DNA from 4 places in the Janthinobacterium sp. NKUCC08_JDC genome. Region 4 is predicted to be linked to each of the others. Evidence: predicted binding sites of a transcription regulator. Region 4 holds the regulator's gene; each other region holds the start of a gene.
The links. The regulator LexA, encoded in region 4, represses DNA repair genes until DNA is damaged. The targets are predictions, from matches to a motif close to ACTGTATNNNNATACAGT.
Positions count from the first base shown of each region.

Region 1: the regulator LexA is predicted to act here: its motif matches at 2,015-2,032, upstream of KO538_RS02765 (PA0069 family radical SAM protein).
Region 2: the regulator LexA is predicted to act here: its motif matches at 4,390-4,407, upstream of KO538_RS07730 (DNA topoisomerase IV subunit B).
Region 3: the regulator LexA is predicted to act here: its motif matches at 3,676-3,693, upstream of imuA (translesion DNA synthesis-associated protein ImuA).

Region 1 is NZ_JAHKQW010000001.1:575,905-583,326, reverse strand. It holds gene KO538_RS02775 (methyl-accepting chemotaxis protein) at 1-1,187, shown strand, start outside; gene KO538_RS02770 (tRNA-uridine aminocarboxypropyltransferase) at 1,259-1,966, shown strand; gene KO538_RS02765 (PA0069 family radical SAM protein) at 2,095-3,234, shown strand; gene KO538_RS02760 (gamma-glutamylcyclotransferase) at 3,317-3,907, opposite strand; gene KO538_RS02755 (LysR family transcriptional regulator) at 3,969-4,937, opposite strand; gene KO538_RS02750 (VOC family protein) at 5,064-5,597, shown strand; gene KO538_RS02745 (fumarylacetoacetate hydrolase family protein) at 5,646-6,668, shown strand; gene maiA (maleylacetoacetate isomerase) at 6,683-7,333, shown strand; gene KO538_RS02735 (GGDEF domain-containing protein) at 7,361-7,422, opposite strand, start outside.
Region 2 is NZ_JAHKQW010000002.1:369,676-377,097, forward strand. It holds gene kdpC (potassium-transporting ATPase subunit KdpC) at 1-24, opposite strand, end outside; gene kdpB (potassium-transporting ATPase subunit KdpB) at 35-2,119, opposite strand; gene kdpA (potassium-transporting ATPase subunit KdpA) at 2,129-3,934, opposite strand; gene kdpF (K(+)-transporting ATPase subunit F) at 3,934-4,023, opposite strand; gene KO538_RS07730 (DNA topoisomerase IV subunit B) at 4,486-6,483, shown strand; gene KO538_RS07735 (molecular chaperone HscC) at 6,483-7,422, shown strand, end outside.
Region 3 is NZ_JAHKQW010000001.1:1,016,714-1,024,135, forward strand. It holds gene KO538_RS04690 (S9 family peptidase) at 1-672, opposite strand, end outside; gene KO538_RS04695 (glutathione binding-like protein) at 742-1,446, opposite strand; gene KO538_RS04700 (DNA polymerase Y family protein) at 1,528-3,015, opposite strand; gene imuA (translesion DNA synthesis-associated protein ImuA) at 2,945-3,655, opposite strand; gene KO538_RS04710 (putative Na+/H+ antiporter) at 3,862-5,127, shown strand; gene KO538_RS04715 (GNAT family N-acetyltransferase) at 5,180-7,213, opposite strand; gene KO538_RS04720 (MFS transporter) at 7,297-7,422, opposite strand, start outside.
Region 4 is NZ_JAHKQW010000001.1:847,246-854,667, reverse strand. It holds gene accD (acetyl-CoA carboxylase, carboxyltransferase subunit beta) at 1-88, shown strand, start outside; gene folC (bifunctional tetrahydrofolate synthase/dihydrofolate synthase) at 190-1,488, shown strand; gene KO538_RS03925 (SPOR domain-containing protein) at 1,513-2,502, shown strand; gene KO538_RS03920 (CvpA family protein) at 2,523-3,011, shown strand; gene purF (amidophosphoribosyltransferase) at 3,050-4,573, shown strand; gene KO538_RS03910 (cystathionine gamma-synthase family protein) at 4,680-5,921, shown strand; gene lexA (transcriptional repressor LexA) at 5,991-6,626, opposite strand; gene rpsF (30S ribosomal protein S6) at 6,902-7,291, shown strand; gene priB (primosomal replication protein N) at 7,312-7,422, shown strand, end outside.

The DNA of each region.
Region 1 (7,422 bases), 270 kb from region 4:
CCATCTTGCTCGGCATCGCCTGCGCGTACTGGATTACACGCTCGATCACGCGCCCCATCACGCGTGCCGTCGAGGTGGCGGAAGCCGTGTCCGCTGGTGACCTGACCAGTCATATCGTCGTGGAAAGCCGCGATGAAACGGGGCAATTGATGCACGCGCTGAAAAACATGAACGACAAGCTGGTGAGCATCGTCGGCCAGGTGCGCGCCGGCACCGAATCGATCAGCACGGCGTCGAGCGAAATTGCCGCCGGCAACCTGGACTTGTCGTCGCGCACGGAAGAGCAGGCCAGTTCGCTGGAAGAAACGGCGTCTTCCATGGAAGAGCTGACCTCCACCGTGAAACTCAACGCCGACAATGCGCGCAGCGCCAACCAGCTGGCCATCGACGCCTCGCAGATCGCCAGCAAGGGCGGGGTGGTGGTATCGGAAGTGGTCAGCACCATGGGCTCGATCAACGATTCCTCGCGCAAGATCGTCGATATCATCAGCGTCATCGACGCCATCGCCTTCCAGACGAATATCCTGGCCTTGAACGCGGCCGTGGAGGCGGCCCGGGCCGGCGAGCAGGGCCGTGGTTTTGCCGTCGTCGCTTCCGAGGTGCGCAACCTGGCGCAACGCTCGAGCGCGGCGGCCAAGGAAATCAAGGGCTTGATCGACGATTCCGTGCAAAAGGTCGAAGCCGGTTCGCAACTGGTGGACAAGGCGGGCCGCACCATGGACGAGATCGTGCAAAGCATCAGCCATGTGACGCAGATCATGAACCAGATCACCGACGCCAGCGATGAACAGCGCACCGGCATCGAACAAGTCAACCAGGCCATCGGCCAGATGGACCAGGTCACGCAGCAAAACGCCGCCCTCGTGGAAGAAGCGGCTGCGGCGGCCGAATCCATGCAGGAACAGGCGGCCAAGCTGGCCGACGTGGTGGGCCTGTTCAAGCTCGATGCAACGCAGCACTATGTGTCGGCCAGTGCCAGCCCGTCCGTGACGGCATCCGCACCAGCTGCCATGCGACCTGCGACGCGACCTGTCACCAGGCCCACCATGCAGCCCGCAAGGCACCGCGCGCCGGCGCCAGCCGTGGCGGCACCCGCGCCGGGCAAGGCGGCGCAAGCGGACGCTGTGCGTGCACGCGCGCCGAAGGCACCGGTGGCATCCGGCGCCGACGAGTGGGAAGAGTTTTAAGCGCAAACTCCCCTTGGCATGGTGCGGGCGCTACAATCGCGGCTTGAAGACAGCCGCGAACGCGCTCCACCATGACCACCCGCCGTACCTCCAGCCATCCGTCCAGTAATACCGTCGGCCATACCGCCAGCCGACCCGCTGCATCCTCCTTCCCGGCTGAACCCGGAAAACGCGCGCGCTGCCCGGCTTGCCTGCGCGCCGTGTCCAGCTGCATCTGCCGCTGGATCGCCCCCGTTTCCCATGCGGTGGAAGTGCTGATCCTGCAGCATCCGCTGGAAGTCCACAATGCCAAGGGCAGCGCCCGCTTGCTGCACCTGAGCCTGCCCAACAGCCGCATGCTGACGGGCGAACAGTTTGCCCCCGATGTTCTCGCCGGGCTGCTGGCCGGCAAGCACAATGTGCTGCTGTACCCGGATACGCCAGGCGACCGCTCGCTGGGCATCGCGCCGCCGCCAGTGCTCGACCCCGCCATCTTGCTCGATCCCAGCCAATTGCGGCTGGTGGTGCTGGACGCCACCTGGCGTAAGAGCCGCAAGATGCTATATATGAATCCCCCGTTGCAACAGCTGCCGCGCCTGCCACTGCGCGATACGCCCGCTTCCCATTACCTGATCCGCAAGGCGCACGCGCCAGATCAGTTATCGAGCCTGGAAGCGACGTGCTATGCCTTGATGCAGTTGGAGCAGGACGCGGCCTGCTTCGTTCCCCTGATCACGGCATTTGACGGTTTTGTCGCGCAGCAGTTGAGTTATGTCATGCCGCAGGGTGAAAAAGCTTGAAATAGCACCATGGCAGCCCTTGATATTGGCCGGACAGCGGCATAGTATACTGTACGTATATACAGTTGATGGGGCCGTTCATGAAAGCAATCATTCCAGAGCACGATGACAGCTTCGCCGGGCAAGCCATGCTGCCGCCGCAATCGCTGAAAGCTCACAAGGGCCGTGGGGCCGTCTCGAACCTGCAAGGGCGCTACGAGGTGCATGCGCGCGCCGGTTTCGACGATGGCTGGAGCGTGGCAGGGAACGATGAGGCCGGGGAAGGCGGCGCGCCAGCCTGGAAGACGCAGGTCAGCGATGAGCAGGCGCGCACCATCCTCACGCGCAACGCTTCGCCCGATTTGCCGTTCAATGTCTCTCTGAACCCGTACCGGGGTTGCGAACATGGTTGCATCTATTGCTTTGCCCGTCCCACGCACAGCTATCTGGGCCTGTCGCCGGGCCTGGACTTCGAAAGCCGCATCTACGCCAAGGTGAACGCCCCTGAACTCTTGCGGCGCGAACTGGCCAGGCCGTCGTATGTTCCCGAACCGATCGCCCTCGGCGTCAATACCGATGCGTATCAGCCGTGCGAACGCGAGCGGCAGCTGACGCGGCGCGTGCTGGAAGTGCTGCAGGAGTGCGACCATCCCGTGGCGCTGATCACGAAATCGTCGCTGATCGAGCGCGATATCGACATTCTGGCACCCATGGCGGCTAGGCATCTGGCGGCCGTGGCCGTGACTGTCACCACGCTCGATCCGGCCATCGCGCGCACCCTGGAACCGCGCGCGGCTGCTCCGGCGCGGCGGCTGCGCACCATCCGCACGCTGACGGAGGCCGGTATTCCCGTGGGCGTGAGCATCGCGCCCATCATCCCGTTCGTGACGGAGCCGGAAATCGAACAGCTGCTCGAAGCCGTGCGCGACGCGGGTGCCATCCATGCCCATTACGTGGTGCTGCGTCTGCCGTGGGAAGTGAGCCCGCTGTTTCAGCAATGGCTGGAAGCACACTTCCCGGAACGGGCCCAGCGCGTGATGAACCGGGTGCGCGAAATGCGGGGTGGCAAGGATTACGACAGCGCGTTCGGCGCGCGCATGCGGGGCGAAGGCGTGTGGGCCGACCTCATCCGCCAGCGCTTTGAAAAGGCCGTGCACCGGCTGGGGCTGCATGGCAAGGGCGGCCGCTTCAAGCAGCTCGATTGCACTCAGTTCCGCCGGCCTCTGATGGTGCCGCCGTTGGGCGCGAAAGTGAAAAATGGCAATGCGGGACAGCTGGATTTGTTTTAAGAAGTTAAGCCAAGTTAAGCCGTCGTTACCGCTGCTGGAGCGGAGGCGCTGCGGCGCTATCGTGTAGGGCTAACGTGTAGCATTATCCTGCAGCGTTATCCTGTGCAGGTGCGTGCATCTGCGCCAGATGTTGCTCGATGGCAAAGACATGCGGATCGCTCTTGCCCAGCTCGCGCAAGGCGCTGGCCAGATGCAGCAGGTATTCGCTGTTCGGGCCGCTGGGACCGTTTGATCGGGCGATCTGGCGAGCGATATCCAGTTCCGGGGCTGCGCCCAGGAAGGCGGCGTTTTCCTCGTTGGCGATGTACACGAGGCCTTCGACCTTGCCGCCGTCCTCGAAGGTGATGTCGGTGGCCAGGCGCAGGTAGCCGTTCTTTTCGCGGTGGTCGAGGTGGGCGAAGACTTCGGGCGTGATCAGATAAGCCATGCCGTCGCACACGGCGCCCGCCTGCGGCACGATGGTGGCGACCCGGCCCGGCGCCATTGGCGTGCCGCGGTGGTCATGCGAACCTTGCCAGAAGCGCCGCGTCCAGCCGGCGATGCTGGCGGGGCGGCGTTCGATGTAGGGGAAGTCGGCCTTGTAGATCAGCGACCCATAGCCGAACAGCCAGACCTGTGCATGGCCGTCGAATTTGTTCATGCGCTGGTTGATGGCGATGGTGGCGGCGTCGATGGCGGACAGGTCGTTCTGGGCAGGCTGGGTCATGGCGTAGGCGGCAAAGGGCGATGCGCCATTATAAAGCGGCGCCAGCCGGGCCGCCTGCGGGCAGGGCGTCGCGTGCCGCGCCGCTGCCAGCTCCCACGTTCCACTCGTGCGTCTCGACAAAGCGGAACAGGAAGGCCATGAAGCTTTCGGCCGCCGGCGACAGCGAACGGCCCGTCTTCGTGTAGACGAAAAAGCGCCGCGTCAGTTCCGGCTCGTGCAGGGCGCGCATGTGCAATTGATATAGTTTCACCATCGGTTCCGCGTACGGCAGGCAGACCGTGATGCCCAGGTTGGCGCTGACCATGGCCAATGCCGTCGTCATGAAGGTCACTTCGTTATAGGGATTGAGCGACAGTTCGCGAAACGCGCCGTGCATGTCGCGCAGCAGGCGTTCCGTGAACTGGCCCTGCAGCGAAATGAACGGGTAGTCGCCCACGTCGGCCCAGGTGACCCTTTCCTTTTTCTGCAGCGGGTGCTGCTCGGGGAAGACCAGCACGAAGGGCATCTCGAACAGCGCTTGCGCGGCGATCTCCGCCGTTGGGTCGCGCTCGGGGCCGATGCCGAAATCGACTTCGCCGCTGAACACGCGCGCCGAGACATTCTCCACGGGGCAGTCGACGAGGCGCAGCTGCACGTCCGGGTGCGCCTGGCGGTAGGCGGCGATCACCTCCGGCAGCAGTGTGCACGCCATCATCTGCGGGGCGGCGATGCGCACCATGCCCGTTTTCAGGGCCTTGCGCTGGGCGATGCCGGCCATGGCGCCGTCGAGGTCCTCGATCATCTTTTCAAACAGCGGATACAGTTCGCGGCCGATTTCCGACAGTTGCGTCTTGCGCGTGCTGCGCTCGACCACGCGTACGCCCAGCACGCTTTCCAGTTCCTTGATCAAGCCGCTCAAGGCCGATTGCGTCACGTGCAGGTATTCGGCGGCCAGGGTAAAGCTGCCGGTCTTGGCCAGCGCCACGAAGGCGCGCATTTGCCGCAGGCTGGGACTCATAAGATAATCCGATAAATCAATGGTTAAAAATTGTTTGTATGATAGCTGTAACTCGATTCTAATGGTGAAAAGCTGAAAAACAGGCCAGCCAACGCGCCCACGGCGCCATTCATTGGAGACAAGCACATGAAGATCAAGCAAATCCACCACGTCGCCTACCGCTGCATCGACGCGAAGAAAACCGTCGAGTGGTACGTCAAGCATTTGAACATGAATTTCGTCCTCGCCATCGCCGAAGACCTGGTGCCGTCGACCAAGGCGCCGGACCCGTACATGCATGTCTTCCTCGACGCGGGCCATGGCAATGTGCTGGCCTTTTTTGAACTGCCGACGCAGCCGCCGATGGACCGCGACCGCAATACCCCGGCCTGGGTGCAGCACCTGGCGCTGGAAGTGGGCAGCATGGAGGAACTGCTGGCCGCCAAGGAGCGCCTGGTCGCCGGCGGCATCGAGGTGCTCGGTCCCGTCAACCACGCCATCTTCCAGTCGATCTATTTCTTCGACCCGAACGGCCACCGCCTGGAGCTGGCGGCTAACGTGGGCACGCCGGAGATGATGGCCAAACTGGACGCCGTCAAATGGGAAATGCTGGAAGAATGGTCGCAGACGCGCCGCGCGCCCAAGCACGCCGCCTGGATGCACGCGCCGGCAGACGCCTGAGCGCACCGGACCGACACTCTCTGACAAATACACCGAACAAGGAACACCATGAAATTCGCAACCCTGAAAAACGGCAGCCGCGACGGCGCCCTGATCCTCGTCAGCCGCGACCTGCGCCAGTACCAGCGCGTGGCCGCCATTGCGCCCACCTTGCAGGCCGCGCTCGACAACTGGGACGCGGTCGCGCCAAAGCTGGAGCAGGCCTACGCCGACCTGAACGGGGGCCAGGCTCCGGACGCGCAGCCGTTTGATGCAAAGCTGTGCCACTCGCCGCTGCCGCGCGCCTACCAGTGGGCCGACGGTTCCGCCTACATCAACCACGTGGAACTGGTGCGCAAGGCGCGCAACGCGGAAGTGCCGGCCTCGTTCTACACGGACCCGCTGATGTACCAGGGCGGCTCGGACAGTTTTATCGGCCCGCGCGACCCGATCTTCGCCTTGTCCGAAGAGTGGGGCATCGACCTGGAAGCGGAAGTGGCGGTGATTACGGGCGACGTGGCCATGGGCGCCAGCGTGGACGACGCGGCGAAAGCGATCCGCCTCGTCATGCTGGTCAACGATGTCTCCTTGCGCAACCTGATCCCGGGCGAACTGGCCAAGGGTTTCGGTTTCTTCCAATCGAAGGCGGCCAGCGCGTTTTCGCCCGTCGCCGTCACGCCGGACGAACTGGGTGCCGACTGGGCGGACAGCAAGCTGCATTTGCCGCTGCTGGTGGACTTGAACGACAAGCCGTTCGGCAAGCCGAATGCGGGCGAGGACATGACCTTCAACTTTGCCCAGTTGGTCGCGCATGCGGCGAAGACGCGCGAACTGGGCGCCGGCAGCATCGTCGGTTCCGGCACCGTGTCGAACAAGCAGGGCAACCTGTTCGGATCGAGCATCGAGAACGGCGGCGTGGGCTATTGCTGCCTGGCCGAGGTGCGCATGTATGAAACCATCGAGCACGGCGCGCCGAAAACGGCCTACCTGAAGTTCGGCGACACGGTGCGCATCGAGATGCGCGACGCGGCGGGCGCGAGCATCTTCGGCAGCATCGAGCAGACCGTGGCCCTGTACGCCGGCCGCGCCTGAGGGGAGAGCGCCCCATGAAGCTGTACACCTATTTCCGCAGTTCGGCTGCCTACCGCGTGCGCATCGCCTTGAATCTCAAAGGCATCGCCTACGACAGCATTCCCGTGCACTTGCTGCAGGACGGCGGCCAGCAGTTGCTGCCAGCCTACCGCGCCGTCAACCCGTCGGCCCTGGTGCCGGCGCTCGACGACGATGGCGCCATCCTGACGCAGTCGCTGGCGATGCTCGAGTATCTCGACGAGACGCGCCCAGCCGTGCCGCTGCTGCCGGCGGACGCGCTGGGACGCGCCAGGGTGCGCGCGCTGGCGCTGGCCATCGCCTGTGATGCCCATCCGCTGACGAATCTGCGCGTGCTGAAATACCTGAAAAACACTCTGGGGCTGTCGGACGAGGCCAAACAGGAGTGGTACCGCCACTGGATGGCCGAGGGACTGGCGGCCGTGGAAGCGCTGCTGGCGCAGGGCGATCCGGCCGGCACGGGCCTGTTCTGCCATGGCGACAGTCCGACGATGGCTGATTGCTGCCTGGTGCCGCAGGTATTCAATGCGCAGCGCTTCGCCATCGACTTGGCGCCATACCCGCGCGTGGCGCGCATCCACGCGCATTGCGCCGGCTTGCCCGCGTTTGCGGCCGCCCATCCGTCGCAGCAGCCTGACGCCGAATAGGGCATCAGGTCAATAAGGGGAGCGGGTTCAGCTCCACTCAACCCTGTCCCGTCCGCCATGTTTGGCGCGGTACAGGGCCTGGTCGGCGC
Region 2 (7,422 bases), on a different contig from region 4:
GGCGGGACGTACGATGGTGCTCATGATGGTTCCTTTAGACTAAATTGAGTGCGGACAGCAGCATGTCGATCAGCTTGATGCCGATGAAGGGCAGGACAATGCCGCCCAGGCCATAGATCAGCAGATTGCGGCGCAACAGGCTGGCCGCGCCGATGGCCCGGTATTGCACGCCTTTCAGGGCCAGCGGAATCAGCACGACGATGATCAGGGCATTGAAGATCACGGCCGACATGATGGCCGAGGCGGGGCTGGCCAGGTGCATGATGTCCAGCGCCTTCAGCTGTGGATAGGTGCCCACGAAGGCGGCCGGGATGATGGCGAAGTACTTGGCGATGTCGTTCGAAATCGAGAACGTCGTCAGCGAGCCGCGCGTCATCAGCATCTGCTTGCCGATTTCAACGATTTCCAGCAGCTTGGTCGGATTTGAATCGAGGTCGACCATATTGCCCGCTTCCTTGGCCGCCTGCGTGCCCGAATTCATGGCCACGGCCACGTCGGCCTGTGCCAGCGCCGGCGCATCGTTGGTGCCGTCGCCCGTCATCGCCACCAGGCGGCCTTCGGACTGGTAGCTGCGGATCAGTTTGAGCTTGTCTTCCGGCGTCGCTTCGGCGAGGAAATCATCCACGCCCGCCTCGGCCGCAATCGCGGCAGCCGTCAGCTTGTTGTCGCCCGTGATCATGACGGTCTTGATGCCCATGCGGCGCAATTCCGCGAAGCGCTCCTTGATGCCGCCCTTGACGATATCCTTGAGCTCCACGGCGCCCATGACACGGCCATCGTCGACCACCACCAGCGGCGTGCTGCCGCGGCGCGCGATATCGTCGACGGCGCGCGCCACTTCATCGGGATACGGCTGGCCCAGCGCTTCCACATACTTTTTCATGGAATCGGCCGCGCCCTTGCGCAACTGGCGCACCTGCTGTTCGCCCGCGATATCGACGCCGCTCATGCGCGTTTGCGCCGTGAAGGGCACGAAGGTAGCGTGCAGGCTGGCCATTTCGCGTTCGCGGATGTTGAACTTCTGCTTGGCCAGCACGACGATGCTGCGCCCTTCCGGCGTTTCATCGGCCAGCGAGGCCAGCTGCGCCGCGTCGGCCAGCTGCTGCTCCGTCACGCCGGGCGCAGGCACGAAGCTCGACGCCTGGCGGTTGCCCAGGGTGATGGTGCCCGTTTTATCGAGCAGCAGCACGTCCACGTCGCCGGCCGCTTCCACGGCGCGACCCGACGTGGCGATCACATTGGCCTGCATCATGCGGCTCATGCCGGCCACGCCGATGGCGGACAGCAAACCGCCGATGGTGGTCGGAATCAGGCACACGAGCAGCGCGATCAGCACCGTGATCGTCACCGGCGTGCCACTGCCGGCCGCCGCCACGGAAAACAGCGAATACGGCAGCAGGGTCACGGTGACGATCAGGAAGACGATCGACAGGGCCACGAGCAGAATCGTCAGGGCGATCTCGTTCGGCGTCTTCTGGCGCTTGGCGCCTTCGACCATGGCGATCATGCGGTCGATGAAGGCTTCACCGGGGTTGACGGAAACGCGCACCAGCAGCCAGTCCGACAGCACGCGGGTGCCGCCCGTGACGGCGGAAAAGTCGCCGCCCGATTCGCGGATAACGGGCGCCGATTCGCCCGTGATGGCGCTTTCATCGACGGAAGCCACGCCGGCCGTCACTTCGCCGTCGGCGGGAATCACGTCGCCGGCTTCGACCAGCACCGTCATGCCCTTGCGCAGGTCGGTGGCCGGCGTGGGCAGCCAGGAGGTGCCGTATTTCGGCGTTTGCATTTTCTTTGCCATCACCGTTTGCTTCAGGGCGCGCAGCGAGGCCGCCTGCGCCTTGCTGCGGCCTTCGGCTAGCGCTTCGGCGAAGTTCGCGAACAGCACGGTAAACCACAGCCACACGGCGACGGCGACGATGAAGCCGAATGGCGCTTCACCCTGGCCGTCGCTGATCCCGGCCTGGGTCGCCAGCAGGCTCGTGATGATGCTGCCCACGTAGACAACGAACATCACGGGGCTGCGCCACTGCGTGCGGGGGTCGAGTTTTTTGAACGCATCGACGACGGCGGGGCCAATCAGTGCGGAATCGAACAAAGTCAGGCTTGTGCGTGACATGGTAGCCTCTTATTTGATGAAAAGTTGCAGGTGTTCGACGATCGGGCCCAAGGCCAGCGCGGGAACGTAATTCAATACACCGACGAGGACGACGACACCGATCAGCAGACCGATGAACATGGGGCCGTGCGTGGGCATGGTGCCGGCATTGGCCGACAGGCGCTGCTTGGCCGCCAGCGAACCGGCCACCGCCAGCACGGGCACGATCACGCCGAAGCGGCCGAACCACATGGCGATCGCCAGCATCACGTTGTAGAACGGCGTGTTGGCAGACAGGCCGGCAAACGCGCTGCCGTTGTTGTTGGCGGCCGACGTGAAGGCGTACAGGATTTCGGAGAAACCGTGCGCGCCCGGGTTGGCCACGCCGATCTTGCCCGGTTCGACCATCACGGCGATCGCCGTGCCCGTCAGCACCAGGGCTGGCGTGATCAGGATGGCCAGCGAGACCATCTTCATTTCATAGGCCTGGATTTTCTTGCCCAGGTATTCAGGCGTGCGGCCTATCATCAGGCCGGCGATGAAGACAGCCAGGATGGCGAACATCAGCATGCCGTACAGGCCCGTGCCCACGCCGCCGAAAATCACTTCGCCGAACTGCATCAGCAGCAGCGGCACCATCCCGCCCAAAGGCATGTACGAGTCGTGCATGGAATTGACGGCGCCGCACGATGCGGCCGTCGTCACCGCCGCGAACAGGGTCGAGGAGCTAATGCCGAAGCGCGTTTCCTTGCCTTCCATATTGCCGCCCGATTGCAGGCTGCTGGCCTGCTGGTCCACGCCCAGCGCTTGCAAGGATGGATTGGCTTGCTGCTCGGCGCTCATCACGCCGGCCGTCATGAGGACGAAGATCAGTGTCATGGCGGCCAGCACGGCCCAGCCCTGGCGCAGGTCGCCCACCATGCGGCCGAAGGTGAAGCACAGGCCGGCGGGAATGATGAAGATGGCCAGCATCTGCAGGAAGTTCGACAGCACGGTCGGGTTTTCATACGGGTGCGAGGAATTGGCGTTGAAGAAGCCGCCGCCATTCGTGCCCAGCAGCTTGATCGATTCCTGCGACGCGACGGGACCCATGGCGATCGTCTGCGTCGTCGCCACTTGCGCTTCCATCACAGGCTTGCCGGCCGCATCCAGCACGGGCTGGCCGTCGGCCGTCATTTTCGGCGTTTCATACGCCACGTGGTCGAGCAGGGTCACTTCCTTGTAGGCGGAAAAATTCTGGATCATGCCTTCGCCCATGAAGACGACGGACAGGGCCAGCGACAACGGCAGCAGGATGTACAGGGTCGAGCGCACGAGGTCGACCCAGAAATTGCCGATCGATTTGCCCGAGCGCGAGGCGAAGCCGCGCACCAGCGCGAAGATCACGGCGATGCCGGTGGCCGCCGAAAAGAAGTTCTGGCCTGCCATGCCCAGCATCTGGGTCAGGTAGCTCATGGTCTGTTCGCCGCCATAGCCCTGCCAGTTGGTATTGGCGACGAAGCTGACGGTGGTATTGAACGAGGAATCGGGGCTGACGGCGCCCAGGCCCTGTGGATTCAACGGTAAAAAGCCCTGCAGGCGCTGCAGGCCGTAGACGAAGACGGCGCCCACGGTATTGAAGACGATCAGGGCGATGGCATAGCTTTTCCAGCCCATGGCCTTGTCGGCGGGCAGGCCGGACCAGCGGTACAGCAGGTTTTCCAGCTTTTGCAGCCAGCCCAGGCCGCGCACGGGCGCATCGCCGGCCACCTTGGCCATGTACAGGCCCAGCGGATAGCCGGCGGCCAGCAGCACGGCCAGGAAAGCCACCAATAACAGTATCGATTGCGTCGTCATCACAGTTCCTCCGCCTTCAGCAGCGCCACCAGCAGGTAGACGAGCAAACCAGCCGAGACGACGGCGCCCAGCACATAAAACGCGTTCATTTGACGCTCCCTAATTTGTCGCAGGCGACGGCGAAGCCGGCCGCCAGGACGAAAAACACGGCAATCAAGCCGAGATACACGAGATCCATTCCCACCCTCATTCAGGTTTGTTTTGATAGTGAGCAGATTAGCCAAAAGGGTCTAAAAAATTCGTAAAGACTGGGGAGGCGCATGTAAACAAGATGTAAAAACGGGGGCTTTACCACATAAAATCCATCACAATTGGCGCAAAACCACGCGCGCGGCGCACTGTTGTTGCCTTGGAGTAGCGCTATTGCCCGCCGATCAAGATAGAATGCGCGAGCGTCCGCACAAGGACGCCTGGCCTGCCGCACTGCCCTCCCCCAGTGACGCTGGACGGGATATACTGTATATTCATACAGTTATCGCCGCCGCTGTCATTGCGCCCGCAGTGCCCTGACCTGGCGTTCCAACCACTGTCTTTACTTAGCTTGAACACGTATGGCCACTAAAAAACCAGCATCCGACTACAGCGAATCATCCATCCGTGTCCTGAAAGGACTGGAACCCGTCAAGCAGCGCCCGGGGATGTACACCCGCACTGAAAATCCGCTGCACATCATTCAGGAAGTGATCGACAATGCCTCCGACGAGGCGTTGGGCGGTCATTGCACGCACATCGCCGTCACGCAAAACACGGATGGCAGCATCACCGTCGAAGACAATGGCCGCGGCATTCCCGTCGGCCTGCACCCGGAAGAAGGCGTGCCGACCGTGGAAATCGTGTTTACAAGGCTGCACGCGGGCGGCAAGTTCGACAAGGGTTCAGGCGGCGCCTACGCGTTCTCGGGCGGTCTGCACGGCGTCGGCGTGTCCGTCACCAATGCGCTGTCGACGCGCCTGGAAATCACCGTCTGGCGCAAGGAAAGCGACGGCAACGGCTTGCACCACATGGTGTTTGCGAATGGCGATGTGATCGAGCCCTTGAATTCCCGCCCCGCCCCGCGCGACGGCAAGAAGTCCGGCACGCGCGTCACGGCCTGGCCCGATGCAAAATACTTTGATTCGCCGAACATCTCGCAAACGGAGCTGCAACGCCTGCTGCGCTCGAAAGCCGTGCTGCTGCCGGGCGTCACCGTCACACTCACCAACGCAAAAACGGGCGACACGCAAACGTGGCAGTACGCGGAAGGCTTGCGCGGCTACCTGACCGAAACGCTGGCGCAGGTATCGAATGGCGAAACCCTGATTCCCCTGTTCGAGGGCGCGCAATACGCGGGTCCGGACTCGGAAGGCTTTGCCGAAGGCGAAGGCGCGGCGTGGGTGGTGGCGTGGACGGAAGAAGGCGCCATCGTGCGTGAATCGTACGTCAACCTGATTCCCACCTCGAATGGCGGCACGCACGAATCGGGCTTGCGCGACGGCCTGTTCGGCGCCGTGAAAAACTTCGTCGAGATGCACTCGCTGCTGCCGAAAGGCGTGAAGCTGCTGCCGGAAGACGTGTTCGCGCGCGCCTCGTTCGTGTTGTCGGCGAAAGTGCTGGACCCGCAATTCCAGGGCCAGATCAAGGAGCGCCTGAACTCGCGCGACGCCGTGCGCCTCGTGTCGACCTTCACCAAGCCGCCGCTGGAACTGTGGCTGAACCAGCACGTCGACTACGGCAAGAAGCTGGCCGAACTGGTGATCAAGCAGGCGCAGTCGCGCCAGCGCTCGCTGCAAAAAGTGGAAAAGAAAAAATCGTCGGGCGTCGCCGTCTTGCCGGGCAAACTGACCGACTGCGAATCGTCGGACATCGCGCGCAATGAACTGTTCCTCGTCGAGGGCGATTCGGCGGGCGGTTCGGCCAAGATGGGCCGCGACAAGGAATTCCAGGCGATTCTGCCCCTGCGCGGCAAGGTCTTGAACTCGTGGGAAACGGACCGCGACCGCCTGTTCGCCAATAACGAGATCCACGATATCGCCGTGGCCATCGGCGTCGACCCGCACAACGTGGGCGATACACCCGACCTGTCCGGCCTACGCTACGGCAAGATCTGCATCCTGTCCGATGCGGACGTGGATGGCTCGCACATCCAGGTACTGCTGCTGACCTTGTTCTTCAAGCACTTCCCGGTCCTGATCAACAAGGGCCACATCTGCATCGCCCGCCCGCCTTTGTACCGGGTCGATGCGCCCGCGCGCGGCAAGAAGCCAATCCAGAAAATCTATGCGCTCGACGACGGCGAACTGGTGGCCATCGAAGACAAGCTGCGCAAGGAAGGCGTGAAACAGGGCGCCTGGTCGATCTCGCGCTTCAAGGGCCTGGGCGAGATGAACGCCGAGCAGCTGTGGGAAACGACGATGAATCCGGACACGCGCCGTTTGCTGCCCGTCACGCTCGGTGAAGTCGATCACATGGCTTCGGCCTTGCGCTTCAATATGTTGATGGGCAAGGGCGAAGCGGCAGGACGCCGCGCCTGGATCGAAGAACACGGCAATGAGGCGGAGGCGGATATCTGATGATCATCGGCATCGACCTGGGCACTACCAACAGCCTGGTCGCCATCTGGCGCGACGGCAAGGCTTCCATCATCCCGAATGCGCTCGGCGAGCACCTGACGCCGTCGTGCGTGAGCATCGATGACGACGGCACCGTGCTGGTGGGCCGCGCCGCGCGCGAGCGCCTGCAGACGCACCCGCAGCTGACGGCGGCCGTCTTCAAGCGCTACATGGGCAGCGAGAAGAAGATCACCCTCGGCACGCAGCAATTCCGGCCGGAAGAACTGTCGTCGATGGTGCTGCGCGCGCTGAAGGAAGATGCCGAAGCCTTCCTCGGCCACAAGGTCGAGGAAGCCATCATCACCGTGCCCGCGTATTTCAGCGATGCGCAGCGCAAAGCCACCCGCATCGCCGGCCAGCTGGCGGGCTTGCGCGTGGAGCGCCTGCTCAACGAGCCGACGGCCGCCGCGCTGGCCTACGGCATCCGCGACAAGGAACAGGAAAGCAAATTTCTCGTCTTCGACCTGGGCGGCGGCACGTTCGACGTGTCGATTCTCGAATTGTTCGAAGGCGTGATGGAGGTGCGCGCATCGGCCGGCGACAATTTCCTCGGCGGCGAAGACTTCGTTACCGTGCTGGTCGACGCCTTCCTGGAAGGCAGCGGCCTGCGCGACGCCGTCGGCAGCCGCCTGCTCGACCCGCGCCAGCAGCAGTTGCTGCGCGATGAGGCCGAGCGCGTCAAGCGCCTGCTGTCGGAGCAGCCGTCCGTGCGCATGGCTACGCGCTACCAGGACAAGGAATACAGCTGGGAGATCGGCGAAGACAAGCTGGCGCAATTGTGCGAGCCGCTGCTGGCTCGCCTGCGCCTGCCCGTGGAACGGGCGCTGCGCGACGCCACCATCCGCGCTGCGGAATTGAATGAAGTGGTGCTGGCCGGCGGCGCCACGCGCATGCCGCTGG
Region 3 (7,422 bases), 170 kb from region 4:
GTCGAGCGAAACGAAGCTTTTCGGGTGCTTGGCCGCCGTAAAGATATCCATCGCATTCGACAGGCTGACCGTCGTGTCGTTCGGCGCGTGCATCACCAGCAGGGCGCGGCGCAGGCCGGCGATGTGCTCTTTTAAGCTGTGGCTGCCCGCGTCGTCGACGAATTGCTGGCGGATGCGGAAGGGCCGCCCTTCCAGCTGCACCAGCGCTTCGCCTTCGGCGGCGATTTTCTCGAGGTGGTCGCTGAACATGCGCGTCACGTAGGCGGGCGTGCTCGGCGCGGCCAGGGTGGCGATGGCGGTCGCTTCCGGCACTTGCGACGCGGCGGCCAGCACGGCGGCGCCGCCCAGGCTATGGCCGATCAGCAATTGCGGCGCGGCGTGTCTGGCCCGCAAAAAGTCGGCGGCGGCGACCAGGTCGTCCACGTTCGACGAGAAATTCGTGGCGGCGAACTCGCCTTCGCTGGCACCCAGTCCCGTGAAGTCGAAGCGCAACACGGCGATGCCGTGTTCCGTCAAGCCTTGCGCGATGCGCCGCGCGGCCAGCACGTCCTTGCCGCAGGTAAAGCAGTGGGCGAACAGTGCGTAGGCGCGGATGGCGCCGTCGGGCGCATCGAGGCGCGCCGCCAGCACATGGCCGTGCGCGCCGGGAAAATCTTGCCGGGTGGATTTCATTGTCTCAGATCAAAGCTGCCGCGCAGCGCGGCCGATGGCGCATTGTAGCGCCGTCCGGCCACGGCTGTTTTAGCCACGCGATGGTATGTCGAGCCCCTTGATGACGGCAGGCCGGGCCAGGAAAGCATCCAGCACGCGCTGCACGTTCGGGAAGTTGTTAAAACCGACGAGATCGCCCGCACCGTAAAAACCCACCAGGCAGCGCACCCACGGGAAGATGGCGATGTCGGCAATCGTGTATTGGCTGCCCATGATCCAGTCGCGGCCCTGCAGGCGCTGCTCGAGCACGCCCAGCAAACGCTTGGCTTCGCCGAGGTAGCGTTCGAGCGGACGCTTGTCCTCGTAATCCTTGCCGGCGAATTTGTGGAAGAAGCCCACCTGGCCGAACATGGGGCCGATGCCGCCCATCTGGAACATCAGCCACTGTATCGTTTCATAGCGCAGGCCCGTGTCCTGGGGGATGAACTTGCCCGTCTTTTCGGCCAGGTACAGCAGGATGGCGCCCGACTCGAACAGCGCCAGCGGCTTGCCATCGGGACCGTTCGGATCGAGGATGGCGGGAATCTTGTTGTTGGGATTGAGGGACAGGAAGGCGGGCGATGTCTGGTCGTTTGTCTCGAAGCTGACCAGGTGCGGCTCGTAGGCCAGGCCCAGCTCTTCCAGCAAAATCGAAACTTTGATGCCGTTCGGCGTCGGCAGCGAATACAGCTGCAGGCGCTCGGGATGAAGGGCAGGCCATTTTTGGGTGATGGGGAAGTCGGAAAGCTGTGTCATGGATATCCTTTGTTTCAATGAAAGATGCGGCGCCGGGAAGCCAGTATAGCCAAGCATGGCAGTTTCAGCAGGACAGCCCATTCAGCCAAACAAGCCATGCAAAAACCAGCGCGGCGCGGCGTCTTCTCCGCTGCCGGCAATGCGCTCGCGGTAGACCCAGTAATGGGCGTGGTCGAGGCCTTCGGCGATGAAGTAATCGCGCGCCTGCGACTGGCCCCACCAGCCCGCCTCTATGCGTTCGGCAACGGACACCATTTTCAAGGGCGAGCCATAAAACGGCCGGTGCTCGCGCATCAGCAGGGCGATGGGCTGGGCCAGCAGCCAGCCGGGACGGGGCATGCCGGGCAAGCCTGGCGGCAAGTCCGGCAGCGCGTTTTTTGCGCCGGCCTTGGCCGGCAGCGGCAGCCACTGGTTGGCCGCCTCGGGGCGGTAATCGGCGCGCGGCGCGGCCTGCAAGACATTGTCCGTGCCCAGGCGCGCCACCAGCAATTCCAGCAGGCGCTGGCGTTCCTGCGGCGTGCCGCCCGGCTCGGGAAACAGGCTGTCGCTGGGCGGCGCCATCGGCTGCACCTGCAGCGCTTCCAGGGTGAGGCCGATCACGGGCGCCTCCAGCACCAGCTGCGCCAGGCGCTCCTGGAGCAGGCGCACCAGGTGCTCGTCGCGCCACACGGCCTCGCCCAGCGCCAGGTCGATGACGGTGGGCGGACGCGCCACCCTGCCCCGCTCGTGCGCCAGCAGCAGCTGGATGCGCTCGACGGCAAATTGCCGCGCGCACAGCCAGCCCGTCATTTGCTGCAGCAGGCGGCGCGCGCCGAACAGCAGCGCGTCGGCATGCTCCACGCGGTCGAACAATTCCAGGCTGGCGCGGAACGTGGGCGGCGCTTCGAGCCACACGAACAATTCCGTGCTGTGGCCATGCGCATCGTCGAGCATATCGAGCAAGGCCCCGCCGCAACGGCGCTGCAAGCCGGGCCGCGGCAAGTGGCGCAGCTGCCCCAGGGTGCGGCAGCCGATGCCCTCGAACCAGTCGAGGTAGGGGCGCGCGGGCGGCAGCAAGGCGCACGGCAGGCCGTCGAGGCGGCGGGTGAGGCTCTCCATGCCCAGCACGCGGCGCCGGCGCATAGCGGCGCGCGCCAGCAGCCAGGCGCCGCGCGCCGTGGGTGCGCACGACAACTGGGCCGTGTAGCCGAGCGCGCGCAAGCTGGCCGCGATGTGCCGGCACAGGGCGCGCACGCCGCCGAACAGGCGCAGGCTGGCGCCCGCATCGACCAGCAGGGTCGCTTCCTCGCCTTGCGCCACCAGCGGTGAATATTGCAGCAGCGCCAGCGCCACCGCTTGCAAGGCTTGCGCTTCCAGTTCAGGCGAGCGCTCGTGCAGGCGCGCCTGCGGCGCCAGCATCAGCGCACCGGCGCGGCACATGCCCGGCCGGATGCCGGCGGCCCGCGCCAGCGGCGACACGGCCATCACTTGCTCCTGCTCCAGCACCACGCCCAGGCTGTCAGCCGACCAGCGCGGGCAAAACACTTCGAGCGGGAGCCGGGGCAGGCACAGGCCGATCCAGAGTCGCATGGCGTCGCAATAATGAAGGAGGTTGCAGGGGCAGGAACAGGGGCGCGTCGCGCTGCGGTCCCCGGCGCTTGATGAAGCCGATCTCGATACCGCCGGCGGCCGGGCGCACGGACAGACGCAGCGGCGCCGGCGACGCATCCTGGGCGGCGTGCAGCGGGCGCAGCATGCAGAACAGGGTGTTACCGCTTTGCGCGGCCAGGTGCAGGCGGCGCAGGCTGTCGGCGCGCACGTGCGGCTGCCAGAACAGCAAGGCGCCGCAGGTACCACTGCGCAAGATGTTTTCCGCCGCCCACAAGGCATCCTTGCTGCCGGCGCTTTTGAGCCACAGCAGTTGCGATGGCGCCAGTCCCTGCGCGGCCAGGGCCAGCGCCTGCGGCGGATGGGGCGGCTGCAACAGCACGATGGGCAAGCCCGGCAGTTGCGCCAGCGCGGGCGCCAGCAGCCGCAATTCGCCGCTGCCCGGCTGCTGCACCAGCAGGTCGATCAGGCTGCCGCTGGGCCAGCCGCCGCCGGGCAGCTGCGCGGACAGGGCGGCAAAGCCCGTGTCCAGGCAGCGCGTGGCGCCCTGCCCCAGCTGCGATGCGCGCCACAAGGACGGGTGCAAGGCTTCCGGCGAGGCCATCAATTGAGAATGTTGCATCATTGGATAGATAGATGAATACTGTATGTATATACAGTACTATCCAGCTCCACTTTTAGCAAGGTTTATCTGACTGCCGCTACCGCCGGGGCCGCTCCGCCATGTCCGAAAAACCCCGTTTTTGGCATCGATTGCTGTACCATAAGCACTCTCCTTACCGGTTGGCAACGTACCAGCCGGCTTCCTCCGTCCATAAGGAAACGCATTTGACCACCATCCAAATCATCAGCGCCATCGTCTTCGGCCTCGCGCTCATCCACACCTTTGCCGCCAAGTCCTTTGAAACCTTGTCGCGGCGCCATCCCCGCCATGCGGGCCTGCTGCACTTGCTGGGCGAAGTCGAAGTCGTGTTCGGCTTCTGGGCCTTCATCCTGATCCTCATCATGGCCTTTGTCTCGGGCAGCGATGCGGCCATCGAGTATGCCGAGTCGCGCCATTACACGGAGCCCCTGTTCGTCTTTGTCGTCATGGTCGTGGCCGCCTCGCGCCCTGTGCTCGACGCCGTGCAGCGCCTGTTGAAAAGCGTGGCGCGCGTGATGCCGCTGCGCACGGAACTGGGCCTCGTCTGGCTGGGCCTGGCGCTCGTGCCCCTGACGGGCTCATTGATCACGGAACCGGCCGCCATGACCCTGGCCGCGCTGATGCTGGCGCCGCAAATCTTCCGCCTTGGCATCCCTGAATGGCTGAAATACGGCGCGCTGGGCGTGCTCTTCGTCAACGTTTCCATCGGCGGCACCCTGACTTCGTACGCGGCGCCGCCCGTGCTGATGGTGGCCACCACGTGGAACTGGGATAGCGCCTACATGGCCAGCCACTTCGGCTGGAAGGCCGCCATCGCCGTACTCGTCAACGCCACGGGCGTGAGCATTCTGCTGCGCAAATACCTGCACAGCAACACTTCCGACATCAAGCCGAAGGCCGGCGAGGTGGAAGCGCCAAAAGTGCCGCTGGCCGTCAGCCTCGTGCACATGATCGTGCTGGCCGGCGTGGTGACCCTGGCGCACCATCCCGTGCTGTTCATCGGCCTGTTCCTGTTCTTCCTCGGCTTCGTGCAGGCGTACGAGCGCTATCAAAGCCCGCTGATCCTCAAGGAAGGCTTGCTGGTCGGCTTCTTCCTGGGCGGCCTGGTGGTACTGGGCGGCATGCAGCAATGGTGGCTGCAACCCATCGTCTCGAGCCTGAAGCCGCTGGCCCTGTTCTTCGGCGCCCTGGGCTTGACGGCCATTACCGATAATGCGGCCCTCACTTACCTCGGTTCGCTGATCGTCGGCATGACGGATGAAGCGAAATACATGCTGATGGCCGGCGCCGTGGCCGGTGGCGGCCTGACCGTCATCGCCAATGCGCCGAACCCGGCCGGCGTGGCCCTGCTGCGCCGCGGCTTCAAGGATGAATCGATCGGCGCCATCGGCCTGCTGGCCGGCGCCCTGCTGCCGACGGCCGTGGCGGCCTTGGCCTTCCTCGCTTTGTAACGCTACTCACGGGGCGGCTGCCGGCCGCCCCCGCTTCCCTCAGTTTCCCGCCTCAGTTACCCTCATACACGAGGAAATGCAGCCGGTCATAGAACAGGCTGTAGGCATAGTCGAACGTGCCCACACTGCGAAAGCCCTTGTGCAGATACACTTGCAGCGCTTCGCTCTTTTCCCACACCGTCAGAGTGATGCGCGCGCAGCCCTTGCGGCTGGCCAGGTCGCGGATTTCATGGAACATCTGCCTGAATAAACCCTGGCCCCGGTATTTCTCGTCGATGGCCAGGCTGCTGACGAAACAGTCGTCGGCACGCGCATGCGCGAGCACGAATTCATCATAGGCATCGTCGAGCGCCTTCATGTCGTCACGGTAATAGGAGACGGCGCCGCAGGCCTGGAACTCGTCCATCGTCGCGGCCGTGAAAAAGCCGATGAAACGCCCGTCCTCGTCATGCAGGCCGTGGATGTGCGCCAGATACGGGTCAATATTCTGCCGCCGCTGCAATTCGACAAATTGCAGATTCAATTTATTACCGAACGAGCAGTATTCGAGGTAGCTGGTGGCAAACAGCAGCTTCGCCATGCGGTTCTTCGTCTCGTCGTCCAGCAGTTCGCCCGGCACCAGCGTGAGCGGCGCATGCGACAGCAGGTCCGCCTGCGCCTCGTCACCTGGCGGGGCCACATCGCTGACGGCCGGCATGCGGCTGCCGTGGCGGCCCACGGTCGGGCGCCAGAAAGCACCGGCGGCAATATGCTGCGAACGGTGGGCCAGCAGGTAGCGGCAAAAGACGCTATTCACGCGGTCGAGCTGCGGGTCGTCCGACAGCACCGAGTAATAGTGGAAATGGTCGATGTCGGCACGCAGCTGGGCCGCATACGCCATGCGCGGCACTTCCTCGATATCGAACACATCGACGATGTCGGGCAGGATCAAAGGATCGTCAAGCTGCCAGCCGATCTCGTCGAGCCGCGCCACGCAACGCGCATACGCGCGCCGTTCCTCGTCGCTCAAGGGAATGTGCATGTCGGTAATGATATCGTCCAGCAAGCGCATGCCGCGGATGCCGCCCGCCACCGCTTCCCGCGCACCGTCATACAGCACGCAATAGCGCTGGTAGAACTCGGCATGGCTGAGCACGGTCACGCCCAGGTTCTTCTTCCATTCCGCATAGAACTGGCCAAACAGCTGCGCCTCGAATTGCGGGCAGGAACGGGGAATCTGCGCGTCGATGCCCGCATAGGCGAGGTTCACATTGCGCTGGATCACGCGCAGCGCGGCATCGTTCTTCTTGGCGATCAGCATGCCCGTTTCATCGAGAAACAGATTCATCCAGCTGACATGCCGGCGCTCTTCGCTGCCATCCTCCTTGCGCTGGAAATAATCAGGCACTTCCGGCTTCATCAGGAAAATCGTCGCCGGATTATGCGGGATCGTATCGACATCCATATACATGCCGCCGTATTCGCACATGATGAGGATGCGGAAATAATCGGACAAGGTGGCGAAGTAGCGCTGCGTATGCAGGATATCGAGGATATCGAAGCGGGCCGGCGCGAAATCGAGCGCCAGCGCGCGCAGCGAGTTGATATGCAGGGTCGTGCCGCCGATCGCGTAGCGGCCTATCGTGTAGCGCCCGGCGCCGCCCGTGGGGCTGAAGCGCTCGTCATTGCACAGCTGCTGCGCATCCCATACCCACAGGATGGAGACATATGGCGCGCCGCCGTTGCGCCGCACCTCTTCCAGCGCCGCGCCCCACTGCCTGATCGCTTCGGCCGCGATGGCCGGCAATGGGCCGCCCATCCAGATGCGGTGCAGGTAGCGCTCGTCGTCGCCGAGCGCGCGCGTGGGGATGCAGCTGAGCGAGGAGCAGCTTGCCGCGTTGAAATGATTGAAGTTCAGGGCGACGAAGCTGCGCAGGGCCGCGATGCCTGCCTGGTGCTCGACGGCCAGTTGCTCCAGGTCGCTGCCGGCCGGCCGGACATCGGCCAGGGTGATGTAATCGAGTTTCAGCCGGTTGATGCGAAACTCGTATTCGAGGTTGAAAATCTTTGCTTGATCGTGTTTCGAGGCCAGGTCATCTATTTTCATGGGCGCACCATTTTCCGCAGGAGAGTGTCAATAAACTTCGCAGGAGGTAAAGCAAGGTCGAGAACAAGCGCATCGTTGCGCCATCAGTGCCGGGCCAGCCGCACCCCGCTTTCCCGGCGCCCCGCCATGCCCCGCGTAAACAGCAGCAGGCAGGCCGTGATGGCCACGATGACGGGAATATTGAGCAGCGCATACGTTTCCAGCGCATA
Region 4 (7,422 bases):
CATGATCGTCGACCGCCGCAAGATGCGCGAAGAAATCGCCCGTCTGCTGGCCTTGTTGCAAAACCAGGCTGTGGAAGTCCTGGCGTAACGCCAAAGTATCAGGCCGGGCGGTGTCCTGCGGACCCGCCCGGTTGCCACGCAACACCGTCTCCGCGCCTCGCGCACTGTCTCCTCATCAAGAAGTCTCCCATGCAAAACCTCCCCACCACCTTGCCGGACTGGCTCGCCATGCTGGAAACCCGCCATTCGGAAACCCAGATCAACATGGGCCTGGACCGCGTGCAAGCCGTCAAGGCGCGCATGCAGCTGGCGTTTACTTGCCCCGTGATCATGGTGGCGGGCACGAATGGCAAGGGTTCCACCTGTGCCATGCTGGAATCGGTACTGTTGCGTGCCGGCTACAAAGTGGGGTTGTACATCAAGCCGCATTTTCTCGATTTTAACGAGCGCGCCCGCGTGCTGGGCGAGATGGCCAGCGATGAGCAGATCGTCGCCAGCTTCAATGCCGTTGAAGCCGTGCGCGGCGATACGCCGCTCACGTATTTCGAATTCACCACCCTGGCGATTCTGCATTTGCTGTCGCAAGCGAAGCTGGACGTGGCCATCTTGGAAGTGGGCCTGGGCGGGCGCCTCGACGCCGTCAACGTGATCGACGCGGATGTCGCCATCGTCACCAGCGTCGATATCGATCACACGGATTACCTGGGTGACACGCGCGAAGCGATCGGCTTTGAAAAGGCCGGCATCTTCCGTCCGGGCAAGGCGGCCATCTGCAGCGACCCCGTGCCGCCGCAATCGTTGATCGACCATGCCGAAGCCATCGGCGCCGACCTGTGGCTGATGGGCCGCGATTTCAATTATTCGGGCGACAAGCAGCAGTGGAACTACGGCGGACGCGAGCAGCGCCGCAATTCGCTCGCGTATCCAAGCTTGCGTGGCGCCAACCAGATCCTCAATGCGACGGCCGTGCTGGCCGCGCTGGAAGTGCTGAAGCTGAAGCTGCCCGTGGGCGCGCAGGAAGTGCGCACGGGCCTCGTGACGGTGGAGCTGCCGGGCCGCTTCCAGGTCTTGCCTGGCCGCCCCAGCGTGATCCTCGATGTGGCGCACAATCCCCATGCCGCGTCGGCACTGAACCAGAACCTCGGCAACATGGGTTTCCACCCGTACACCTATGCCGTGTTCGGTTCCATGCAGGACAAGGATATCGATGGCGTACTGGCCGCGATGAGCGAACACGTCGACCATTGGTGTCTGACGGGCCTGCCGTCGCCGCGCGCGGCCACGGCTTCGGAGCTGGCCGCCAAGGTGCAGATCATGCTCGAAGATAAGCCCGACAGCAGCGAACATACTGTGTCTATTTTCGATGATCCGGCACAAGCTTTTGCAAATGCAATGAGCCGGGCCGGTGAGAATGATAGAATTGTGGTCTTTGGTTCTTTCCTCACCGTTGCCGGCGTGATGAAGGCCCGAAAATCCTCACTTCACTGAAACGCACTCGACTGAAAATCACGCATGGGCTTGTTCTCGAAACTGTTTAAAAACAAGCAAGAATCCTCTGGCGAAGACAGCGGCTTTTATGTCCCTGGCGAAGCACAGTCGCCGACCCGCAAGCGCGCAGCCAACACCGCCGGTGGCGGCGGATCGCGCCGTGGCGGCAAGGAAGCGCCGGACCCGGTCTTGCCTGAAAAAAAGCGCGCACGCCGCCGCCTGGTCGGGGCCATTGCCCTGGCCCTGGGCGTGGCTGTCGGCTTGCCGATGCTGCTCGACTCCGAGCCGAAGGCGCCGTTCAACGATATTGCCATCGACATTCCGTCGAAGGAAAAGGCCGTCGCGCCTGCGCCTGCGCCCGTGCCGGCCGTCCCGGCCCAGGCCGCATCGAATGGCCTGGACCAGTCCGAGGAAATCGTCGACGCGCCGTTGCCGCCTGCGGCCAAGCCGACCCCTGCACCGACACCGGCACCCGTGCTGGCGGCCGCCCAGCCTGCACCGGTCAAGCCGACCTATGTGGAACCGAAACCGGAACCCAAGCCTGAACCCAAGCCGGTCAAGGTGGAGCCGAAACCGGAACCGAAACACGAAACCAAGCCCGAGCCGAAACATGAGTCCAAGCCCGAATCCAAGCCTGAGCCCAAGCATGAAGTAAAGCCGGAAGCCAAGCCCGAGCCGAAGCCTGCCAAGCCGGCGCAATCGGCTGACGATGCCGCGCGCGCGCTGGCGATTCTGGAAGGCAAGCCGCAAGAGAAAGCACAGGACAAGGCGCACGATGCCGGCAGCGGCAAGTTCGTGGTGCAGGTGGCGGCCCTGGCGACGCAGGACAAGGTCGACGAATTGCAGGACAAGCTGCGCGATGCGGGCATCAAGTCGTACACGCAGAAAGTCTCGAGCCCGGCGGGCGAGCGCATCCGCGTGCGCGTGGGGCCGTTCGGCAGCCGCGAAGACGCTGAAAAGACCCGTGCCAAGCTGCAAAAGCTGGGCCTGGGCGGCAGCCTGGTACCGGCGTGATGTTGCAAGGCTGAGCGCGCGTGACGATCTTCGATTACCTGGTGCTGTTCGTGCTGGTGACGTCCGTGCTGATCAGCATGATGCGTGGCCTGGTCAAGGAAATACTGTCATTGGTCAGCTGGATCGTGGCGTTCGTCATTGCCAATGCGTATGGCGCTACCCTGGCGAAATTTCTGCCGGAAGCCGTGCCCGGCGAAGCCATCCGTTTGTTGCTGGCTTTCGTCGTGCTGTTCATCGGCGTGCGCATTTTGATGGGATTGCTGTCCATGACGGTCGACGCGCTCGTCAAGGTGACGGGCCTGAGCCTGGCCGACCGCACCCTGGGCACCCTGTTCGGTGTGGCGCGGGGCCTTGTGATCGTGCTGACCGCCGTCATCTTGTGTGGCATGACTTCCATACCGCAGCAGCCATTCTGGAAAAATGCGCAGCTCAGCCCGCTCGCGGAGCAGGGCGCGCGCGCCATCAAGCCTTATCTGCCTGCCGCTTACGCGCAGCATGTGAAATTTTGAATTTTTTTAAAATCAGTAGCACAGTTTAGGAGCACACCATGTGTGGCATCGTCGGCGTCGTTTCCCATCAACCTGTCAATCAATTGCTCTATGATGCATTGTTGCTCTTGCAACATCGCGGTCAGGACGCGGCAGGGATTGCGACCAATCACAGCAGTATGTTTTCCATGCACAAAGCCAACGGCCTCGTGCGAGACGTCTTCCGTACGCGCAACATGCGTTCGCTGCAAGGTACGACGGGCATCGGCCATTGCCGCTACCCGACGGCCGGTTCGTCGAGCGAAGAGGAAGCACAACCGTTCTATGTGAATGCGCCGTTCGGCATCACCCTGGCGCACAATGGCAACCTGACCAACTGGGAACAGTTGAAGCTGGAAATGTTCAAGAACGACCGCCGCCACATCAATACCGATTCCGATTCGGAAGTGCTGCTCAACGTGCTGGCGCATGAAATCCAGGAAGCGACGACGGGCCTGAACCTGGACCCGGAAGCCATCTTCAAGGCCGTTACCGTGCTGAACCGCCGCGTCAAGGGCGGTTACGCCGCCGTTGCGCAAATCGCCGGCGTGGGCTTGCTGGCCTTCCGCGACCCGCACGGCATCCGTCCGCTGTGCCTGGGCATCAATGAAACGGAGCAGGGTCCCGAATACCTGATCGCTTCCGAATCCGTAGCCCTGGAAGGCATGGGCTTCCGCTTCGTGCGTGACATCGGTCCCGGCGAAGCCGTCTTCATCGATGCCGACAAGAAATTGCACAGCGCCCAGTGCGCCGATAATGCCAGCCTGAACCCGTGCGTGTTCGAATTCGTCTATCTGGCCCGTCCCGACTCCGTCATCGACGGCGCTTCCGTGTACGCCACGCGCCTGAAAATGGGCGAATACCTGGCCGAGAAGATCCGCGCCGAATTGCCAGGCGTGCATATCGACGTGGTCATGCCGATTCCCGATTCCTCGCGTCCGGCCGCCATCCAGCTGGCCATGGCGTTGAACATCGAGTACCGCGAAGGCTTCATCAAGAACCGCTACATCGGCCGTACCTTCATCATGCCGGGCCAGGCGGCACGCAAGAAATCCGTGCGCCAGAAGCTCAACGCGATCCCGTCCGAATTCAAGGATAAAGTGGTGCTGCTGGTCGACGATTCCATCGTGCGCGGCACCACCAGCCGTGAAATCGTGCAGATGGCGCGTGAAGCGGGCGCGACGAAGGTCATCTTCGCCTCGGCCGCGCCACCGGTGATCTACCCGAACGTGTACGGCATCGACATGCCGACGCGCGACGAGCTGATCGCCTACGGCCGCACGACGGAAGAAGTGTGCCGCGAAATCACGGCCGACTACCTCGTGTACCAGGATATCGGCGCGCTGAAGCAGGCGATCGCCGACGTCAACCCGGCCCTGACGAACTTCGAGGCATCGTGCTTCGATGGCGTGTACGTGACGGGCGACGTGTCGCAGGAGTACCTGGACCGCCTGGAATATGCACGCCACCATCCGAAGGCGGCAGCGCCCGAAGATACGCCGCGTTCCCAGCTGAACCTGAACCTGGCGACAACGGAAGCATAAGTACCTGCCCGGCCGATGCCGGGCTTTTTTTGGGGTCGGACCCTCAGGTCGGACCCCGGCACTTGCCTTGGGTTAAGCGGCAAGACGAGTATTTGGAACTTCCACCATGACCAACAAAAAAACCTACGGCTTCACCACCACCATCCTGCACAACGACCGCCGCAAGGGCATCGAGCACGGCTCGCTGCACAAGCCCGTGCATACTTCCGTTGCCTTCGGTTACGCCGATGCGCGCCAGCTCGCGTCCGTGTTCCAGGGCAAGGAGCCGGGCTTCCGTTATGGCCGCCAGGGCAATCCGACCGTCTCCTCACTGGAAGACAAGGTCAACAAGATGGAAGACGGCGTGGCGACCCTGTGCTTCGCCACCGGCATGGGCGCCATCGGCGCCGTGGTGCAATCGTTGCTGCGCGCGGGTGACCATGTCGTGTCGTCGGCCTTTTTGTTTGGCAACACCAACAGCTTGTGGCAAACGGTGACGGGGCAGGGCATCGGCGTGTCGTTCGTCGACGCCACCGAGGTGGCCAATGTGGCCGCGGCCATTACGCCGGCCACGCGCATCGTGTTTGTGGAAACCATCGCCAATCCGCGCACGCAAATCGCCGACCTGAAGAAAATCGGCGACCTGTGCCGCGAGAAGGGCATCTTGTACATCGTCGACAACACGATGACGACGCCATACCTGTTCCGCCCGAAAGCTGTGGGCGCGGGTCTGGTGGTCAATGCCTTGACGAAATCCATCGGCGGCCACGGCAATGCGCTGGGCGGCAGCTTGACGGACACGGGCGTGTTCGACTGGACGCAGTATCCGAACATTTTCGAGAACTACAAGAAGGCGGCGCCCGCGCAGTGGGGCATCGCGCAAATCCGTGCCAAGGCCTTGCGCGACTTCGGCGCATCCTTGGGGCCGGAAGCGGCGCATCATATCGCTGTTGGCGCGGAAACCATGGCCTTGCGCATGGATCGCACCTGCTCGAACGCTTTGGCGCTGGCCACCATGTTGCAGGCGGATCCAAGAGTGGCGGCCGTGCATTATCCTGGCCTGGTGTCGCACCCGCAGCACGCACTGGCGACGGACATGTTCCGCAGCTATGGTTCGCTGTTCAGCTTTGAGCTGAAAGATGGCATCGACTGCTTCGATTTCCTCAATCGTCTCAATCTTGCGATTCCCGCCAGCAACCTCGGCGACACGCGCACCTTGGTCATTCCCGTCGCCCACACGATTTTCTACGAGATGGGTGCCGAGCGCCGCGCCAGCATGGGCATCGCCGAATCGCTGATCCGCGTGTCCGTCGGTATCGAGGATGAAGCAGACTTATTGGAAGATTTCAGCAGCGCACTGGACGCATAAGCAGCCGCGCACCATGTAAAAAGGGCCGCGACAGGGATGCTGTCGCGGCCCTTTTTTTCGTGCGGCAGTTTAATGCCAGCTGCGCATCAAGCCTACCGCCAAACCTTCCAGGGCGAATTCATCTTCCGGCGACACGGTAATGACCTTGAAGTCCGGATTTTCCGGCAGCAGTTCGATGACGGAGCCCGTCTTCTTGTAGCGCTTGACGGTGACTTCGTCGCCGATGCGGGCGACGACGATCTGGCCATTCTTGGCGCTGTCGACTTTTTTCACGGCCAATAAATCGCCATCCATGATGCCGGCGTCGCGCATGGACCAGCCGCGCACCTTCAGCAGGAAGTCGGGCTTGGCCGAGAACAGGGCCGGATCGACGTTGTAGCTCGCTTCCAGGTTTTCCTGCGCCAGGATGGGCGAACCTGCCGCCACCCGGCCGATCAGGGGAAGCGACATCAGCAGGGCTGCCGGCACTTTCGATGGCGGCGCTTCGGCGGCCGCACCGATCAGGCGGATGCCGCGCGAGGTGCCGGGCGAAATCTCGATCGCGCCCTTGCGGGCCAGGGCCTGCAAATGCTCTTCGGCCGCATTGGCCGATTTGAAACCCAGTTCATTGGCGATTTCGGCACGGGTGGGAGGAAAGCCCGTGTTTTCAATCGCGTCCTTGATCAGGTTCAGGATTTGTTCTTGTCGTGCTGTCAGCTTGATCATGAGCGGTGGGTGCATACTAAAATGCTGTCTATATGAACAGTCTGTATTTTTGTACAGTATCGCCCACTATGCAAGGGGATTTCCGTGTTTTGGGCGAATTTCGCAAGAAATACTTGTCCACGGTCGGAAAGCACGGTGGCGCACGGGCTTTTCGGGCGCTTGTGGAAGGAATGATTGAAACGTTTGCAAAAGACGGTTATAATCTTCGGCTGACCTTCCCACACCCGTCTTGACGCCGGGGTGGGCGATTATCAATCCGACCTGAAGGAGTTTGCATGCGTCATTATGAAATAGTCTTTATCGTCCATCCGGACCAAAGCGAGCAAGTGCCCGCGATGATCGAACGCTACAAAGCCAGCGTAACCACCCGCGGCGGTTCGGTTCACCGCGTGGAAGATTGGGGCCGCCGTCAAATGGCTTACTCGATCCAAAAGCTGCCTAAAGCACACTACATCTGCCTGAACATCGAATGCGACAACGAGACCCTGGTCGAGTTGGAAACAGCATTCAAATTCAATGATGCCGTGTTGCGTCACCTGACCGTTAAAATGAAGAAAGCTGAAACAGCTCCTTCGCCGATGATGAAATCGGTACAACGCGAAGACGCGGCCAAAAGCCACCGCACCGAAGCACCAGCAGCCGCTCCAGCCGCAGCAGCAGCTTAATTCTTGACCAGGATCGTGCGCTGAACCAGCTACAAGTAACCGCCATCATTGCCGAGCGCGAAATATTGCGCTATACCCCGGCAGGGCTGCCGATTGTGAATGCAGTATTGCAACACAGTTCGCAGCAGATG